Rhizobium lentis: one gene and its partner. The protein of the gene in region 1 interacts with the protein of each later gene in a pairwise test. Links are inferred from orthologs where the notes say so. Each region holds a gene or a part of one and is shown in the gene's direction. Other genes may lie near its edges.

The links.
Region 2: the proteins of J0663_RS07860 (region 1) and J0663_RS10710 interact in binary tests that used the Escherichia coli proteins (3 or more experiments, as listed by UniProt). The link is inferred for Rhizobium lentis from one-to-one orthologs.

Annotation. Positions count from the first base shown.
Region 1 is NZ_CP071454.1:1,630,870-1,633,782, reverse strand. The notes cover bases 19-2,862. They hold J0663_RS07860 (P-II family nitrogen regulator), read left to right. Parts: upstream 19-1,187; coding sequence 1,188-1,538; downstream 1,539-2,862. Other genes in these bases: J0663_RS07855 (ammonium transporter), read left to right, coding at 1,567-2,862; tesB (acyl-CoA thioesterase II), read left to right, coding at 93-977. In the rest of the region: J0663_RS07870 (ubiquinone biosynthesis hydroxylase), read right to left, coding at 1-8; more of J0663_RS07855, read left to right, coding at 2,863-2,913. UniProt on the Escherichia coli protein: Involved in the regulation of nitrogen metabolism. Regulates the activity of its targets by protein-protein interaction in response to the nitrogen status of the cell.
Region 2 is NZ_CP071454.1:2,223,876-2,227,405, reverse strand. Bases 9-3,469 are described here. They hold J0663_RS10710 ([protein-PII] uridylyltransferase), read left to right. Parts: upstream 9-365; coding sequence 366-3,269; downstream 3,270-3,469. Other genes in these bases: murJ (murein biosynthesis integral membrane protein MurJ), read left to right, coding at 3,280-3,469; J0663_RS10715 (hypothetical protein), read left to right, coding at 9-234. Also shown: more of J0663_RS10715, read left to right, coding at 1-8; more of murJ, read left to right, coding at 3,470-3,530.

The DNA of each region.
Region 1 (2,913 bases):
TCAAGCATCGCGCCGCTCCCGTACCTTGTGCCTCAGATGTGATCTATATAGATCATCGCAACTTCACTTCCTACCGCCGGGAGGCATACAAAATGACGCGCGAGACGACCGGGCCTTCGGCGATGGAGAGGCTGCTTGCGACGCTCGATCTCGAGCCCATCGAGGTCGATATCTTCCGCGGACGCAGCCCTCAGGCCGGCTGGCAGCGGGTGTTCGGCGGCCAGGTCATCGGCCAAGCGCTGATGGCGGCCCAGCGCACCATCGAAGGCGAGCGTTTCGTCCATTCGCTGCATGCTTATTTCATGCGCCCCGGCGATCCATCCGTGCCGATCATCTACCAGGTGGAGCGCATCCGCGACGGATCGAGCTTCAACACCAGGCGTGTCGTTGCGATCCAGCATGGCAGGGCGATCTTCGCGCTGTCGGCTTCGTTCCAGCTGGAGGAGCCGGGCTTCGACCACCAGATCGCCATGCCTGGTGTGGCGATGCCGGAAGCGCTGCTCGGCGAACAGCAGATCAAGGAGCAATATCTCGCCCATGCACCGGAGGCGATCCGGAAATACTGGCAGCGCGAGCGGCCGATCGAGATCCGTCCTGTCTCGCTGACCCATTACTTTTCCGACAGGAAGCTCGATCCCAGGCAGGACGTCTGGGTGCGTGCCACCGGCCCGGTTCCCGACGACCGGCTCTATCAGGCGGCCGTCCTTGCCTATCTCTCAGACATGACGCTGCTCGATACCGCGCTTTATGCGCACGGCACATCCATTTTCGACCAGAACCTGCAGGTGGCGAGCCTCGATCACTCCATGTGGTTCCACCGGCCCTGCAAGCTCGAGGACTGGCTGCTTTATACGCAGGATAGTCCGTCGGCTTCAGGCGCAAGGGGATTGACCCGCGGCAGTTTGTTTACCCGAACAGGCGTGCTGATCGCGTCCGTTGCGCAAGAAGGGTTGATTCGGAAAAAGGCAAATGAATAAATATTATGCATATTTGTAAATTTGCGCATTATTTGTGCGCTTATTGCTCGGTCAACTGCCTGTTTATTGGCACTATTGATTATAGTATTTATTTTTCAATGGCTTAATCACCGCTTCGAATCTGGCACGTCCTTTGAATGTATATCGCCGGTCGCTGTTCATGAACGTCAGCGGCAAGGAGAGTCGGCTCCGCGCCGAGGATAACGAAGGATGGGAAACCAGATGAAAATTGTGATGGCTATTATCAAGCCGTTCAAGCTCGATGAGGTCCGCGAAGCCCTGACGGCGATCGGCATTCAGGGCCTGACCGTAACCGAGGTGAAGGGTTACGGGCGCCAGAAGGGGCACACTGAAATCTATCGCGGCACCGAATATGCGGTCAGCTTCCTGCCGAAGCTCAAGATCGAAATCGCGGTTGCATCGGAACTCGTCGACAGGGCGGTCGAAGCCATCGCGGCATCGGCCAAGACCGGCCAGATCGGTGACGGCAAGATTTTCGTCTATTCGATCGACCATGCCGTGCGCATCCGTACGGGCGAAACCGATTCAGAAGCGCTGTAACGAACGGCAGATCAAGGAGCTTTTTCCAATGTCAATTTCGAAGTTTTCCTCCACCTTTGCGCGGGTCGGCGCAGCATCGGCCGCGCTTCTTGCGCCGGCCGTAGCCTTTGCGCAGGAAGCCGCTGCACCAGCCGCTGCCGCCGCTGCTCCCGCCCTCACGATGGACAAGGGTGACAATACCTGGATGCTCGTCTCCTCGGCGCTCGTCCTTTTGATGACCATCCCCGGCCTTGCACTATTCTACGGCGGTCTCGTCCGCGCCAAGAACATGCTCTCCGTGCTGATGCAGGTCTTCATGATCACGGCCGTCGTGGCGCTGCTCTGGGTGACCTACGGCTATTCGCTCGCCTTCACCGACGGCGGCTCGCTGAACAGCTTCGTCGGCGGCTTCTCCAAGGCGTTCCTTGCCGGCGTCAACACCTCGTCGCTGGTCGAGACCTTCTCGAAGGGCGTCGCCATTCCCGAATACACCTTCGTCGTCTTCCAGATGACCTTCGCCTGCATCACGCCCGGCCTCATCGTCGGCGCCTTCGCCGAGCGCGTCAAGTTCTCGGCCGTCATGCTCTTCGTCGTGCTGTGGGTCACCTTCATCTACTTCCCGATGGCGCACATGGTCTGGTTCTGGGGTGGCCCGAGCTCCTACACCTCGCCGGCCGGCCTGATCTTCTCCTACGGCGCCATCGACTTCGCCGGCGGCACCGTCGTTCACATCAATGCCGGTATCGCTGGCCTCGTCGGCGCTATCATGCTCGGCAAGCGCACCGGCTATAAGAAGGAAATCATGGCTCCGCATTCGATGACGCTGACCATGGTCGGCGCCTCGCTTCTCTGGGTCGGCTGGTTCGGCTTCAACGCCGGCTCCAACCTCGAGGCCAATGGCTATGCATCACTTGCCATGATCAACACCTTCGTCGCGGCAGCCGCCGCCGCGGTATCCTGGTGCATCGTGGAAAGCCTCGCCCGCGGCAAGGCTTCGATGCTCGGTGGCGCTTCCGGCGCCGTCGCCGGCCTCGTCGCCGTCACCCCGGCCGCTGGCTTTGCCGGCCCGATGGGTTCGATCGTTCTCGGCCTCGTCGTCTCTCCGCTCTGCTACTTCTTCGTCGACGTCGTGAAGAACAAGTTCAATTACGACGACAGCCTCGACGTCTTCGGCGTCCATTGCATCGGCGGCATCGTTGGTGCTCTCGGTACCGGCATCCTCGTCAATCCGGCGCTGGGCGGTGCAGGCATCGTCGACTACTCGACGGCAGATTTCGCCGCCACCTATGCCGGCACGGCAACCCAGGTCCTGAACCAGGGGAAGGGTGTTCTCACGACTCTCCTCTGGTCGGGTATCGGTTCGGCGATCCTCTACAAGATCGTCGACGTCGTCGTC
Region 2 (3,530 bases), 590 kb from region 1 along the record:
CTCATCTGCTCGATGCTCGACACGATGCGGCGCGCCGACAAGGATCGCAATGCCCGCGGCTGGACGTCACCGATCGGCCTGCTGAAAATCACCCGCTCCTGCGCTATGATCTCTGAACTCGCAACGTCGATCGCCAAAGCAGGTTATGGCGAATGCGACAGGGCAACGCTCGAGGAGATTCTGCGCGAGACCCGGCAGGTGCTGTATTCGCTGCATGCGCACGTCGCAGGCTGAGGCTTTTCGGCAAGACCGCCGCTGGCGACAAAGCGTCCCGCATTGCAGCATGGCAACACCATTTCGCCAAATTTAAAGGTTCTTGCAGTATGAAGCCCCGTGTCAATCGCCGGGCAATGAGGTTATAGCGCATGCAGATGAAACGTGAGGCAAGCCCCGATCCGGCAGCCCGGCATGAACAGGAAACCGCTCCTGTGAGCGCGATGCGCGACCTCGATTTCTCCGATATCCTTGACGTCGAGCTTCTGCAGAAGCAGTGCGACGCCGTTGTCGAGGCCAACCGGACCCGGCCCGACATCATGCGCGCCGATCTTCTGGCGGCGCTGAAAAGGGCGAGCACCGAAGGCCGGCAGAGGGCGCGCGCGGCCCTGGCCGCCGACGGCAGCGGGCTCAAATGCGCCTATCGGATTTCCTGGCTTCAGGACCAGATCATCACCGTCCTCCACAATTTCGCCACGACGCATATCTTTCCGCAGCAGAAGGACAAATTCGCGGTCACCGCCGTCGGCGGTTACGGCCGCGACACGCTGGCGCCCGGCTCGGATATCGACCTGCTCTTTCTCTTCCTGCCGAGGCCGGCGGACGAGACGCACAAGGCGGTCGAATTCATGCTCTATATGCTCTGGGACATGGGTTTCAAGGTCGGCCATGCCACCCGGACGGTGGAGGAATGCATCGCGCTGTCCAAGTCCGACATGACGATCCGCACCGCCATCCTGGAGATGCGCTATATTTGCGGCCTGCAGCGGCTGGAAACCGAGCTCGAAGCCCGTTTCGACAAGGAGATCGTCACCGGCACCGGCCCCGAATTCATCGCCGCCAAGCTGGCCGAACGCGATGAGCGCCACCGCAAGGCGGGCGACACGCGTTACCTCGTCGAACCGAACGTCAAGGAAGGCAAGGGCGGGCTTCGCGACCTGCACACGCTGTTCTGGATCTCCAAATATTATTATCACGTGCGCGACCAGGCGGAGCTGGTCAAGCTCGGCGTCTTGTCGAAGCACGAATATCGACTGCTGCAGAAAGCCGACGATTTTCTCTGGGCGGTGCGTTGCCATATGCATTTCCTGACCGGCAAGGCCGAGGAACGGCTGTCCTTCGATATCCAGCGCGAGATCGCCGAAGCCTTCGGCTACCATACCCGCCCCGGCCTTTCGGCGGTCGAGCGCTTCATGAAGCACTACTTCCTCGTCGCCAAGGATGTCGGCGATCTTACCCGCATCCTCTGCGCTGCACTCGAAGATCAGCAGGCCAAATCGATCCCGGGCCTGACCGGCGTCATCAGCCGCTTCACCCATCGCACGCGCAAGATTGCCGGCAGCGTCGAATTCGTCGAAGACCGCGGCCGCATCGCACTCGCCGACGCCGAGGTCTTCAAACGCGATCCCGTCAGCATCATCCGGCTCTTCCACGTCGCCGACATCAACGGGCTGGAATTCCATCCGGACGCACTGAAACGCGTCACCCGCTCGCTTGCCCTGATCGATAATACGCTCAGGGAAAACGACGAGGCAAACCGCCTGTTCATGTCGATCCTGACGTCGAAGCGCGATCCGGCGCTCATCCTGCGGCGCATGAACGAGGCCGGCGTGCTCGGCCGTTTCATTCCCGAATTCGGCAAAATCGTCGCGATGATGCAGTTCAACATGTATCACCACTATACCGTCGACGAGCATCTGATCCGCACCGTCGACGTCCTCTCCGAAATCGACAAGTCACGCGCGGAGGACCTGCATCCGCTCGCCAACAAGTTGATTTCGGGGATCGAGGAGCGCGAGGCGCTCTATGTCGCCGTTCTCCTCCATGACATCGCCAAGGGCCGCCAGGAGGATCATTCGATCGCCGGTGCCCGTGTCGCCCGCAAGCTCTGCGCCCGCTTCGGCCTGTCGCAGAAGCAGACGGAACTCGTCGTCTGGCTGATCGAGGAACATCTGACCATGTCGATGGTGGCGCAGACCCGCGACCTCACCGACCGTAAGACGATCATCGACTTCGCCGACCGCGTGCAGTCGCTCGACCGGCTGAAGATGCTGTTGATCCTGACGATCTGCGATATTCGCGCCGTCGGCCCCGGCGTATGGAACGGCTGGAAGGGCCAGCTGCTGCGCACGCTCTATTACGAAACCGAACTGCTTCTGGCCGGCGGCTTTTCAGAGGTCTCGCGCAAGGAGCGGGCCAATGCTGCCGCCGAGGCACTGCGCGCTGCGCTCGCCGACTGGAGCCAGAAGGACCGCAATACCTATACCAAGCTGCACTACCAGCCCTATCTGCTCTCCGTCCCGCTGGAGGACCAGATCCGCCACGCCCATTTCATCCGCCAGGCCGACAAGTCGGGCCAGGCGCTCGCCACCATGGTGCGCACCGACAGTTTCCACGCCATCACCGAAATCACTGTGCTGTCGCCCGACCATCCGCGCCTGCTTGCCGTCATTGCCGGCGCCTGTGCCGCGGCCGGCGCCAACATCGTCGACGCGCAGATCTTCACGACGTCGGACGGACGGGCGCTCGACACAATCCATGTCAGCCGCGAATTTGCCGACGATGCCGACGAATTGCGCCGCGCCGCCACGATCGGTCGGATGATCGAAGATGTGCTGTCCGGCCGCAAGCGCCTGCCCGAGGTCATTGCCACGCGCACGCGCAACCGCAAGAAGAGCAAGGCCTTCGTCATTCCGCCGTCGATCAACATCACCAACAGCCTGTCGAATAAGTTCACCGTCATCGAGGTCGAATGCCTCGACCGGCCGGGATTGCTGTCGGAAATGACAGCGGTGCTCTCCGATCTGTCGCTCGACATCCAGTCGGCGCGCATCACCACGTTCGGCGAAAAGGTGATCGACACCTTCTACGTCACCGACCTTGTCGGCCAGAAGATATCGGGCGACAGCAAGCGCGCCAACATCACCGCCCGGATGAAGGCCGTGATGGCCGAGGAGGAGGACGAACTGCGCGAACGCATGCCTTCCGGCATTATCGCGCCGGCCGCCACCCGGATATCGCCCCCCGCAGAAAAGAAAGCCGATTCTCCCACATGAGCCCGCACGCATGAGCCTCGTCAAGAAATTCGCGACCGTCGGAGGCGCCACCCTCGGCAGCCGCATCTTCGGTTTCGCCCGCGAAACACTGATGGCGGCGGCGCTCGGCACCGGGCCGATGGCCGACGTCTTCTACGCCGCCTTCCGCTTCCCGAACCTCTTCCGCCGGCTGTTTGCCGAAGGCGCTTTCAACGCCGCCTTCGTGCCGCTCTTTGCCAAGGAGATCGAGGCGAACGGCACCGACGGCGCCAAGCGCTTTTC